3 regions of the Klebsiella planticola genome follow, and region 1 is predicted to be linked to each of the others. Evidence: predicted binding sites of a transcription regulator. Region 1 holds the regulator's gene; each other region holds the start of a gene.
The links. Region 1 encodes Fur, which represses iron uptake genes when iron is present. Its sites were predicted from a motif close to ATAATAATGAGAACNACTATCAA; they were not measured.

Region 1 (4,293 bases):
TACCGCAGGTGTATGATGGTCTTAAAGGCGTGGCGTTTGTCGAGGCGGTTGTCGACAGCCATGAGCAGGGGTCGCTGTGGGTCACGCCAGCATACCGCTGAGGCGATGTGGATGCGCACTCTTCACCGACTGCGCATCTTCCTTTCAGGTATACATATTGAACCGGGTGATGATGTTGATCCGTGAATAGGGTTTGAGCGAGTCGCCCTCAGGGATAAAACCGTGGAAGGCCAGCAAAGAGCGGAATGCGGTCTGCGCATCCAGCTGCAGATTGTGTTCTATCAGCGCATCGATTTTCCCCGCCTGCATCAGTGCCCGGTTTTCCCGGTCAAAATCATGGCCGATAAAGGTCTTTATGCGTCGGTTTCTCTCGGCGAAGGCGCGGATAATCCCCGCGTTACCGCCGCCGACGGTATAGACCGCTTCGGTATGCGGATGAGCATCAAGGTACTGGCACAGACAGGCGTACATCTGATGGTCAATGCCCAGTCCGCCGGCGACGACATTGATGCTGTTGCGCGGGGCAAACTGTTCAATTCCCGAGATAAATCCGGCAATACGCTCCCGCTCTCCGATGAAATCATTGCTGCCGGTGACGGCGGCGATTTGAGTGCTGTCGGCGCCCAGCCACTTTGACATCAAAAATGCCGCGGCTTTGCCCGCATCAACATTATCCATGCCGATGTAGCGCAGACGGGCGCTGGACGGAATGTCGGTGACGATGGTGACAACCGGCACGCGGCGTTTGAGCAAAGCGTCGATGGTGGAAACCAGCGAGGGGGAGTTCATGGCCTTTAAAATCACGCCGTGGCTGCTGAGCGCGCATTTTTTCAGCAGCGCGTTCATCTCTCGCTCGCTGATGTCCTCGTAACAGTGGAAGCGGAGCTGAATGCGAAAGGGGTTAAAGCTGGCTAACTGGCTGCTGAGCGCCTCCCTGACCAGCTCGCTAAAGCGTTCAGGGGTATGCATGATGACATCGAAATAGATCGTTCTTCCCTGGGCGAGCCCGGACTTTTGCAGCAGTTCCAGATCGGCCAGAGCCTGCTGAATGCGATGCAGCGTTTGCGGGTGTACCTGCCCCCGATGATGTAGCGCCCGGTCGATCGTGGCGAGACTCAGTCCTGACTGAGCGGCTATCTGCTTTTGGGTAAATTTTGCCATCGATCACATGAGGTTTTTATGAGGTGTTTTTGAGGTTCTTGATGTGGAGTCTAGCTGCTAAGTTATTTCTTAACAACGTTCGTTTTCGAGACGTTGAACAAAAAAATAACCGCCGTCTGGCACCCTTACCCCGTGGAGCTACTCATGACATCGCAATATTTTGTCCGACCCGATCGGGCCTCAGTTGAGGATTTCAACATCTTCTGTCAGCAGCAGGTGAACAAACAAGACTATCCGCTGGTCAGCGAAGTCGCTGAGGAAGTTCTGATTTACGACCATGACGTGTTAGCGCAGGCCGCGGCGACCAATAAACATGCGGTATTAAGCGAGCTACATCAGGGGCTCTCTTACGGTCCCGGCGTGCTGGTGGTACGCGGGCTTTATCAGGATATGGATGTCATCGACCGCGCTTCGGCGGTGTTTGAAACCATCATGGCCGATGAGTCTCGCACCCGGGTTCAGGCTGACCACTTTTCTCGCGCGGGGAACAATGGCCGGATCTGGAATGCGTTACAAAAGCTGGCGGAGCGTAGCCCGCAGACCTTCTGCGACTACTATGCTAATGAAATGCTTGGGTTAATTTGTCAGGCGTGGTTGGGACCTGCGTGGCGAATGACCGCTCAGGTTAACCAGGTACGCCCTGGCGGCGAAGCGCAGCAGCCCCATCGCGATTATCATCTCGGCTTTCAGCAGGGCGAGTTTGTTGCCGAGTTTCCCATCCCTGCGCAGATTCTGTCGCAGTATTTGACGTTACAAGGGGCGGTTGCGCACAGCGATATGCCGCTGGCGTCAGGGCCTACGCGCCTGCTGCCGTTTTCGCATCAGTATGAGCTCGGCTATATGGCCTACCGCCAGCCGGAGTTCGTCGACTACTTTAACCAGCACTATGTTCAGTTGCCGTTGCAAAAAGGCGACGGGCTGTTTTTTAACCCGGCGTTGTTTCATGCCGCCGGGAACAACACGACGACTGATCATGTTCGCACCGCTAATCTTTTGCAGATCTCCTCGGCGTTCGGCGTCCCGATGGAAGATGTGAACCATGAGCTGGTGTTGAAAAAAATCTATCCCCAGCTTCAGGACGGACAATATCGCGCGGGCGATTTTCAGGCGCTAATTGCCGTGGCTGCCCGGGGCTACTCATTCCCCACCAATCTTGATACCGACCCGCCATTAGGTGGAATGGTCCCGAAAACCCAACAGACTCTGGTGCGGGAAGCGCTGGCAAACCGGTGGGATGAGGAACAGTTTACTCGTGCTCTCGACGAGCATACCGCGCGCAGAAAAGGGTAGGCGTTTGCACATAAAAAAAGCCAACCGTCAGGTTGGCTTTTTGCGGTCCGCGCGGTGGGAAATTACTTTTCCAGCGCGTCGTGTGCATGTTCATCTTCGCGGCAGTCGCCTTCCGCACAGTGGCCGTAAAGATACAGGCTGTGGTTGGTCAGACGGATGCCATGGCGGTGGGCGATTTCACGCTGACGCGCTTCGATAGACTCATCGCTGAATTCGATCACTTTGCCACAATCGAGGCAAATAAGGTGATCGTGATGGTGCTGCTGGGTCAGTTCGAAAACAGATTTACCGCCTTCGAAGTTGTGACGAGTCACAATGCCAGCATCATCAAACTGGTTCAGCACGCGATAAACAGTAGCGAGACCAATTTCTTCACCCATGTCGATCAGGCGCTTGTATAAATCTTCCGCACTGACGTGATGGTTATCCGGTTCCTGCAGGACTTCCAGGATCTTTAATCGTGGAAGTGTGACTTTCAGGCCAGCCTTCTTTAATGCGGTATTGTTGTCAGTCATGCGGAATCTGTCCTGTTGCTAAACGATCTACTTCCATCAGCGGAAGTAATACAGAGAATCACCCGATGCAATGCGTCTCATTATAGAACTGCCATCGTTAAATGAAAACTGCAAGTATCGGGCCTTGTATGCTGTCAAAAACGAGGTCCCAGCTACAAACTGCGTCACCTGACCTCGTTAAATCAGAGGACATTGTACAGATATGTGATTAAAAGTTAAAAACTTGTAGCTATTAGTTTGATTGCTTCTATCTATTAATGCGGCGAAATTTAACGGTAACGCCGCACAATCATCAGGCGTTTTTGATTTCTTCGAGATGCAGCTCTTCAGAGACCTGCTTAACCCACTTAGTCACGCGTTCGTTGGTCAGCTCCGGCTGGCGGTCTTCATCGATAGCCAGACCGACGAAGTGATCGTCATCCGCCAGGCCTTTAGAAGCTTCAAAATGATAGCCCGCAGTCGGCCAGTGGCCAACGATGGTGGCGCCGCGCGGTTCAATGATGTCGCGGATGGTGCCCAGCGCGTCACAGAAGTATTCCGCGTAGTCTTCCTGATCGCCGCAGCCAAACAGCGCAACCAGTTTACCGTTAAAGTCGACCTCTTCCAGCGTCGGGAAAAAGTCATCCCAGTCGCACTGAGCTTCACCGTAGTACCAGGTCGGAATGCCGAGCAGCAGGATGTCGTAGGCTTCCAGATCTTCTTTGCTGCTCTTGGCAATGTCGTGAACATCAGCAACATCTTTACCAAGCTGCTTCTGAATCATTTTTGCAATATTCTCGGTGTTGCCCGTGTCGCTGCCAAAAAAGATGCCGATGATTGCCATGAGTAAAATAACCTCTTGAAACTTAATGATGTGGTAGTGGCGTAATGCCCGCAGATAACGGCAATCATAGCAGAACAGGAGAGGGCGCGGAAACAGCAATCACGCCCGACTGCACACTCTGCTACATGAAAGTGTTTTTTTGAGGATTTTCAGGCTTTATCCCGGCTGTGCAGGGTTGCCAGCTGGTTCATCAGCATCTCTTCGATCAAATCGCTGCGGTTCATATTGCGAGCTTCCGCCAGTTCGTTGAGCGCATCAACCGCTTCAGCGTTGAGTTTTAACTCCACACGCTTCAGGCCGCGAACTTTATCGCGTTTGAGCTGATTGCGTTTATTTATGCGCAGTTGTTCATCGCGCGAAAGCGGATTGGTCTTTGGTCTACCCGGGCGACGCTCGGTTGCGAACAAATCTAATGTCGTACGGTCCGTTTGTTCTTTTGCCATGATTCAGAGTGACTTCGGGGAAACAAGTTGCCGGGCTATAGCCGACACAGATAGCGCGCCA
Region 2 (4,293 bases), 2.3 Mb from region 1:
GTCTCATTTGAAGAGGATACGCCGCAGCGCCTCATCGCCGGCATTCTGCCGGACCTGTTGGTCAAAGGCGGCGACTATAAGCCGGAAGATATCGCGGGTAGCGAGGAAGTCTGGGCGAACGGCGGCGACGTTCTGGTGCTGAACTTTGAAGATGGTTGCTCTACGACCAACATCATTAAGAAGATCCAGAAAGACAGCGGGAAGTAATTTGTGACGCCGGGCGGGCGTTCTGGGAGATCGGGGCTGCGTATCGTGCGGCTGAAGAACCCCGGATAACGCCCGACAAAGAAAGCCGACGATCGTAAGATCGCCGGCTTTTCTTATTTATTGATGACAGAGATGATTCAGCGCAATAAACAGGCGATCTGAGCGCATTTTTCGTACAGAAAGCGTTAGCGTAAGTATAAATACTGAAGTCAGTAGAAAGCATATGACCAATCAGAACACACACGGCTGAAGGAGTATGCGGATGAATCATCACGAACTGTATTCAATGAAGAACTTTGATTTTCTGGCCCTGAGTTTCGCCAGAATGTATGCACAAGGTCATGCCGTTGATCTGCAGGCCATTGTCGGCAATATGGATGAAGCTCAGCGTGAATGGTTTTGCCAACGGTATGAGCTCTACTGCCGTCAGGTCAGTGAAGAGGCGGCGTCGGAGCCAGAGCTGGAACACTGATACAACAACGGGCCTGACGGCCCGTTGTTTTTTACTGCTTTTCTTCGACGGTCGGGGCGGCCGCGCGGCTTTCCAGATCGCTGATTCGCTGCTCCAGCAGCGCCAGTTTTTCGCGGGTGCGCAGCAGCACCTGCGTCTGCACATCAAACTCTTCGCGACTGACCAAATCCAGGCGGGTCAGCTGCGACTGGAGTACCTGACGGATCTTTTTCTCGACATCTTCCCCAAGATCGCGAAGGCCTTTCGGCATCGATTCATGGACCTGGCGGGCGATTTGTTCAATTTTTTTCGGGTCAATCATGGTGGTTTCCTGCTCTGGTCGATTTATCGCTCATTGTAGTGCGATCGACGCTACCTATAAACCAGAAATGTTTGAAGCTTATGCATTGCCGATGATAATCAATAGCGTTATAGTGATCTCGCTTATTCTCAGGGCGGGGCGAAATTCCCCACCGGCGGTAAATCAACCATAGCGTTGAAAGCCCGCGAGCGCTTTCTGTGAAAGCAGAAAGGTCAGCAGATCCGGTGTAATTCCGGGGCCGACGGTTAAAGTCCGGATGGGAGAGAGTAACGGCTCAGTCGGGTTTCGATCCGCTTGCGTTGACTTTTGCCGCTAAACCGGCGCTCCTAAGACTGCCCTGATTCTGGTAACCATAATTTTAATGAGGTTTATTTACCATGAATCAGACGCTCCTTTCCTCTTTTGGTACCGCTTTTGAACGTGTGGAACACGCTTTAAATGCACTGCGCGAAGGCCGCGGTGTGATGGTGCTTGATGATGAAGACCGTGAAAACGAAGGCGACATGATTTTCGCCGCCGAAACCATGACCGTTGAGCAGATGGCGCTGACCATTCGCCACGGCAGCGGCATTGTCTGCCTGTGCCTGACCGATGAACGCCGTAAGCAGCTTGACCTGCCGATGATGGTGGAAAACAACACCAGCGCATACGGCACCGGCTTTACCGTGACCATCGAAGCTGCAGCAGGCGTCACCACCGGTGTTTCCGCCGCTGACCGCGTGACCACCGTGCGCGCGGCCATTGCCGACGGCGCTAAACCTTCTGATCTCAACCGTCCAGGCCATGTCTTCCCGCTGCGTGCGCAGCCGGGCGGCGTGCTGACCCGCGGTGGTCATACTGAAGCGACCATCGATCTGGTGACGCTGGCGGGCTTTAAGCCGGCTGGCGTGCTGTGTGAACTGACCAACGACGATGGTACGATGGCGCGCGCGCCGGAGTGCATTGCGTTCGCGCAGAAGCATAATATGGCCGTGGTGACCATTGAAGATCTGGTGGCCTATCGCCGCGAACATGAGCGCAAAGCCAGCTGATTCTGGCCCCGCGTCATAGCAAAGCCCACCTCTGCGTGGGCTTTGTTGTTTTTGCCATCAGCCAATGCCCATTGCCTGCAGCGCAACCAGACTTAATCCCATCACCGACATGCCGCACAGTACGCCATAGCTTGGGTTGCTCTGCGGATCGATCTCTTTTGCCAGCGGCATTAGCTCATCGACCGACAGCGCCACCATGATCCCGGCAACGGCTGCCATGATGGCGCCCATCATGACGGGTGACACCAGGCTTCCGAGGATCAGCCAGGCCAGCAGGCCGCCGAGAATCTCCGCCATACCGGAAAGCCCGGCCCAGAGTACGGCCTTATACCGTGAACCGGTGGCGGCATAAACCGGGCCGGCCACCGCCAGCCCCTCGGGAATATTGTGTAAAGCGACCGCCAGCGCGACGCCCATGCCCAGCTCAAGGTTATTACTGGCCGTTACAAAGGTGGCGATCCCTTCCGGGAAGTTGTGCAGGCTGATGCCCAGAGTCAATAACATTGCGGTTCGGCGGAGGTTACGCGGACGCGGCATACCTGGCGACATGAGATCCTGTGGATGCGCGTGGGGCAGCATACGGTCGAGCGCAAAGTAGCCCAGCAGGCCGATGACAAACATACCGTAACCGAGCAGCGGCGACATGCCCTCCGCGTTCAGCGCAGCGGGCAGCATCTCCATCAGTGAGATAAGCAGCATGATGCCCGCGGCAAAGCCCAGGGAGAATCCCAGCAGCCGGTTGGATGGCTTCTGGCCCAGCACGCCAAAAATAGCCCCGATGAATGTGGCGCTACCCGCCAGCAGCGTCAATATTAAGGGTGACGACATTATTCATTTCCTTTGATAATGATTATCATTAATGATATCCAGATTATCAGCTCACGACGAGAGGGAGATGCGACCCTTTACAGCGAATTACATTCAAATTTTCTGACGATCATCATCATGCTTATCTGAGTTTATCCTGACGCAAAAACGCGTAATGTGAAGGCATCACAATTCCTCTGTTTAAGGATATCACCATGTCCCGTACCCGAATGCCAGCGTTGTTTTTAGGCCACGGCAGCCCGATGAACGTGCTGGAAGATAACATCTATACCCGCGCCTGGCGGCAGCTGGGCGAAACATTGCCGCGGCCAAAAGCTATCGTTGTGGTTTCTGCGCACTGGTTTACTCGCGGTACCGGGGTAACGGCCATGGAAACGCCGAAGACGATCCACGATTTTGGCGGCTTCCCGCAGGCGCTGTACGATACGCATTACCCGGCTCCTGGTTCACCTGAACTGGCGCAGCGTCTGGTTGAGCTGCTGGCGCCGGTGCCTGTGACCCTGGATAAAGAAGCCTGGGGCTTCGATCATGGATCATGGGGCGTGCTGATAAAAATGTATCCCGATGCGGACATCCCGATGGTGCAGTTGAGCATCGACAGCACCAAACCGGCAGCCTGGCATCTGGAGATGGGGCGCAAGCTGACCGCGCTACGTGATGAAGGCATCATGCTGGTGGCGAGCGGTAACGTGGTGCATAACCTGAGAACGGCACGCTGGCATGGCGAGAGCACGCCTTACCCGTGGGCGGAATCATTTAATGACTACGTCAAAACCAACCTGAGCTGGAAGGGACCGGCTGCAGAGCATCCGCTGGTGAACTATCTGGCGCATGAGGGCGGATCGCTTTCTAATCCGACGGCGGAGCACTTCCTGCCGCTGCTCTACGTTCTGGGTACCTGGGACGGCGAAGAGCCGATATCTATTCCGGTGGAAGGGATGGAGATGGGATCGCTGAGCATGCTGTCGGTGCTGATTGGGGCGTAGAAGATAGCGGAAAAACCCCGGCAGGCGTCAGCGCTGCCGGGGCAAATCTTATTCGACGAAAATGTGCGGATAGAAACGCGACAGATCCTGGGTGATCAGCGCCCGATCCTCGCGTACGCCGATCCCGGCTGGCCGATCGTTGATGAGCCAGCTGCCGATCAGCGTATAGCTGTCGCCAAACTTCGGCAGCGGATAGAACTCCTGCACGATGGTGCCTTCTTCTCCGTATGGACCCTCTACCGCTTCCAGCACTTTGCCGTTTTCCACGATCGACACGTTGGCCCCTTCACGGGAGAAGATCGGCTTAATGACGTACTTCTCCATCTCCGGATGCGCATCTTCGCTGAAGTAAGCCGCCAGCAGGTTAGGGTGGTTCGGGAACATCTCCCACAGCAGCGGAAGCAGAGCTTTGTTCGAGATGATGCTCTTCCACGCCGGTTCGAGCCAGCGTACGCCCGCGTCTTCCAG
Region 3 (4,293 bases), 2.3 Mb from region 1:
TTGTTGACTATCTTCAGGCTTGCTCCACAGATACCCGCAGGGCCGCCAGCGCTTTACTCGCCGCTTTGATGACCTGTTCACACTGCTCAATCGTCAGCGTCAGCGGCGGTTCAATACGAATGGTTTTGGCATTATTCAACGTTCCGGCCACCAGCACCCGCTGGCGGAACATCTCGCTGGCGAAGTTGTAGCCGATTTCGTTATCCACGAACTCAATCGCCATCAGCATCCCTTTACCGCGAACTTCATTCACCAGATCCGGGTATTCGCGGGATAGTTGATGGAAGCCGTTCAGCAACAGCTCACCTTTCTGCTCCGCCTGGGCCGGCAGATTCTGCGTCAGCAGGACGTTGATCGTGGCCAGCGCCGCAGCACAGGCCAGCGGATTACCGCCGAAGGTGGTGGTGTGCAGGAACGGGTTGTCGAACAGCACCGAGAACACCTCTTCGGTCGCCACCGTTGCGCCAATTGGCATCACGCCGCCGCCGAGCGCTTTGGCGAGGCACAGAATGTCCGGCTGAACGTTTTCGTGCTCGCAGGCAAACATTTTGCCGGTGCGCCCCATGCCGGTTTGCACTTCGTCGAGGATCAGCAGCGCGCCAAACTCATCGCACAGCTTACGCACCGCGGGCAGGTAGCCCTGCGGCGGCAGGATCACGCCTCCTTCACCCTGGATCGGCTCAAGGATCACCGCCGCGACATCATCACCGGTTTTTTTACACTCGCTCAGCAGAGTACGCATCGCGTTGATATCGCCGAACGGCACGTGACGGAACCCTGGAAGTAGCGGCATAAAAGGCTTACGGAATGTCGATTTCGCGGTGGCCGATAGCGCGCCCAGCGACTTACCATGGAAAGCGCCGCTGGTGGCCACAAACGTAAATTTACCGCGCGGCGACTGGTAGGCTTTAGCGAGCTTCAGCGCCGCTTCGACCGACTCTGTACCGCTGTTACAGAAGAAGCTGTATTTCAGCTTGCCGGGGGTTAACGCGGCCAGCGTTTTTGCCAGCATGGCCCGCAGCGGGTCAAGCAGTTCCTGACTATGAAGAGGTTGTTTAGCGAGCTGATGCTCGACGGCGGAAATCACAACTGGATTACGGTGCCCTACATTAAAAATTCCAAAGCCACCCAGGCAATCGACAAACTCTTGTCCCTGAGTGTCGACAAGCGTATTTAACCCTCCCGCTTGCCACTCTACGGCTCCGTAATCCCCGCCAGCGGTAACCGATTTTCGGTACTCTAAAAAACCGGGATTCACATGCTCTTTAAAATATTCCCTGACCTCCTGGTTAAGTGCTTTCATCTCCTCATGATCAAGCGTTCGCTTCTCAATGAGATTCAGTGCGTGTGCGCTGCAGGCCAGAGCCGATGCGCTGGAAGGTAACCTGTTCAAAGTGAGCTCCTGGGACGGGCGTATCACATGATACTGCATTAAGTATTGCAGGGATTACGCCACTTCGGCACGGCAGCTGAAAATCGGGATAAACGCAGCGCGAAAGCGCATTTGCACGAAATTTAATCTCACGGCGATATTTTTGGCATGTTTTACTCCTGAGCGGGGGACGCTACCCGTCTGGAGGCATTCCACCGCGTGCCGCCTGGTGGTGCAGATTGCCCAATATGGGGGCAGAGGGGGGACTGGCATCCCCCCGAAGAGATTAATCGAGCTGGGAAATCTCCATGGCCGCGCGGTCAATGACGGCGACAATCTGTTTCAACTGGGTCTCGCTAATGGCCTGCTGATTAACTTTTAAATCCAGAACGGCTTTAAAGTTCTCCAGCGCCCGCTTCATTTGCGGGTTTTTCCGCAGTTCACAGCCGACCATACGGGCCTGCAAACGTTCCTGAATATGGCCGAGCTGTTCCCGATTCTCGGCATGCAGAAGGCTGCCCTCTGCGGTTATGGCGATTTTTTTGCGGCCATTTTCCTCTTCGACGCTGATAAGACCCTGATCCTGAAGGAGATCGAGGGTGGGATAGATCACGCCCGGACTTGGGCTGTAGTTGCCCTGGGTCAGGTTTTCTATCTCTTTAATCAACTCGTAGCCGTGGCTGGCGTTGCGGGTGAGGATGTCGAGGATCACCAGACGCAGTTCGCCGTGGCCAAAGAAACGCTGACGGCGTCCGCCACCGCCGCCACCGCCGCCACCCCGGCGGCCATGCTCCCCGCGTTCGCTGTGTTCACCGTGGTGGCCACGTGGCCCACGACCTTCTTCATGATGATGTCGCATAGTTTGCTCCTGTATGTTTTGATATATCTAATTTATATCTAAAAAATAATGCTTAGCAAGCATGAATCTCAATATTTTAATAATTTATTGATTTTAAATGGTTTTATTTTGTCATTTGTACTTTATTGCTTTTTGCGACGGCTATATCAAAAAAAACTTGCATTCTTTTTTAATGGCAATCATTATCATTTGGGTAAAGTTTAGATATATCTATAAATCTCACGAAGGCGAATGACAATGATAAAAACGAAAGAACCTCAGTACCCGAAACGCGTTCGCAATGAGCTGCGTTTTCGCGAGTTAACCGTGCTGCGCGTTGAGCGCGTCGGCGCCGCCTTCCAGCGCATTGTGCTGGGCGGAGAGGCGCTGGAAGGTTTTGTCTCCCAGGGTTTTGACGACCATACCAAACTCTTTTTCCCGGAAGCCGGCGCCGCGTTTACGCCGCCGCAGGTGACGGAAGAGGGCATTAACTGGGGCGACGGCGTCCGTCCGGCAACCCGAGACTACACGCCGCTGTATGATGCCGAACGTCATGAACTGGCCTATGACTTCTTCATCCACGACGGCGGTATCGCCAGCAGCTGGGCGCTGGCGGCAAACGTCGGCGATAAGCTGGTGATTGGTGGTCCGCGCGGTTCGCTGGTGGTGCCGGAGGATTATGCCTGGCAGCTGTATGTCTGCGATGAATCCGGTATGCCTGCGCTACGCCGCCGTCTGCTGGGCCTCAGCCGCCTGCCCGTGCGCCCGCAGGTTACGGCGCTGGTGACGATCGGCGACGCATCGTATAAAGATTATCTGGCAGATTTGCAGGGCTTTAATATTGAGTGGATCGTCGGCCATCATTCATCGGTCGTGGCTGAACGTCTGGCGCAGGTGAGCGTGCCCGCGGAAGATTATTTTATCTGGGTGACCGGTGAAGGCGCGGTGGTGAAATCGCTGCTCGGGCGGTTTGAAAATGACCAAATTGACCCTCAGCTGGTGCGTTCCCAGGCCTACTGGCACAGTAAATAGCCTGATTCCCGGGCTACGGCGTCAGCACGTTGCCCGGGATAGCGGCTATTCCGTTCTCTCGCCCGGCTCAGCGTCGCGTTGCCGGGATATTCCGCTGCTGAGGGCGCAGCCTTAGCGGTGTTCCGCCAGCGTTTTGAAGACCTGCGCTACCGCGTGGGCGCCCGGATCCATATTGCCCAGCAGGCTGTCGCTGTTAAGGTACGACGCGCGCCCGGCGTTAGCTTTGCTGGCGTGGCAGGTGCGTTCGGCGCCCGCTTCCGCCGCGGCAAACGCCGCCTGTAAATCCATCGGTGCGACAAGCAGCGACGCCAGCGCCGGCTGTAGCGCATCAATCATCGTGCGATCGCCCTCATCCGCCCCGCCGTAAAACTTCATTTGCGCCAGACCGGCGTTTAACGCTTCCGCGACGCCGGCGCCTTGTTCCAGCTTCTGCCCGGCGGCGGTAAAGAAGATCGACATCAGCACGCCGCTGGAACCCCCCATCACCACGGTCAGACGTTCACCGATCAGGGTGAACAGGGTCGCGAGATCGCCCAGCGGCAGCTGCTGGCGCCGCAGCAGGGCGGCAATATCGCGCGCGCCTGCGGCAAAGGTGGAGCCGGTATCGCCATCGCCGACTTTGGCATCCAGCGCATTCAGGTGCGTCTCCAGGTCAGACAGGGTACTGGTTATCCGCCCGACATAGCCCGCCACGTCGTGATTGTCCGAAGGCTGGAACGCCACGCGGGTGCTACGCAGCGAAGAGGGCATCACCTCGATGGCCCGCGGCTGTACCGGCGCCTGCCAGCTGGCTGTTTCCACAGCGGAAAGCAGCGCCTTTTCAATGCTCTCCTCCAGTACGATGGCGGTTATCGAGAAACCTTTCATATCCAGCGCCGTCACCAGCGACGCCGGGCCAATCAGCCAGTCGATCCGCTGATGGAGCGGCGTGTCGGCCAGCTCACGGGTCAGAATCGCCATTTCCGCCACCGACACGCCGCCGAGGTTGTTAAGCATCACCGCCAGGCGGCCGGTTTGCGGCAGGGCGGCGGTCAGTTTCTCCACCATCAGG

Region 2: the regulator Fur is predicted to act here: its motif matches at 2,852-2,874, upstream of zupT (zinc transporter ZupT).
Region 3: the regulator Fur is predicted to act here: its motif matches at 2,398-2,420, upstream of MC50_RS05065 (siderophore-interacting protein).

The regions. Positions count from the first base shown of each region.
Region 1 covers NZ_CP026047.1:3,320,274-3,324,566, forward strand. Annotated here, with positions in the region: gene MC50_RS16010 (Gfo/Idh/MocA family protein) at 1-101, shown strand, start outside; gene MC50_RS16015 (substrate-binding domain-containing protein) at 145-1,161, opposite strand; gene MC50_RS16020 (phytanoyl-CoA dioxygenase family protein) at 1,306-2,451, shown strand; gene fur (ferric iron uptake transcriptional regulator) at 2,514-2,966, opposite strand; gene fldA (flavodoxin FldA) at 3,259-3,789, opposite strand; gene ybfE (LexA regulated protein) at 3,939-4,232, opposite strand.
Region 2 covers NZ_CP026047.1:1,025,356-1,029,648, reverse strand. Annotated here, with positions in the region: gene hldE (bifunctional D-glycero-beta-D-manno-heptose-7-phosphate kinase/D-glycero-beta-D-manno-heptose 1-phosphate adenylyltransferase HldE) at 1-207, shown strand, start outside; gene glgS (cell surface composition regulator GlgS) at 470-679, shown strand; gene ubiK (ubiquinone biosynthesis accessory factor UbiK) at 711-980, opposite strand; FMN riboswitch at 1,101-1,252, shown strand; gene ribB (3,4-dihydroxy-2-butanone-4-phosphate synthase) at 1,358-2,011, shown strand; gene zupT (zinc transporter ZupT) at 2,069-2,839, opposite strand; gene ygiD (4,5-DOPA-extradiol-dioxygenase) at 3,034-3,825, shown strand; gene MC50_RS04880 (glutathionylspermidine synthase family protein) at 3,874-4,293, opposite strand, start outside.
Region 3 covers NZ_CP026047.1:1,063,373-1,067,665, reverse strand. Annotated here, with positions in the region: gene ygjG (putrescine aminotransferase) at 14-1,393, opposite strand; gene MC50_RS05070 (PadR family transcriptional regulator) at 1,659-2,231, opposite strand; gene MC50_RS05065 (siderophore-interacting protein) at 2,469-3,242, shown strand; gene MC50_RS05060 (glycerone kinase) at 3,354-4,293, opposite strand, start outside.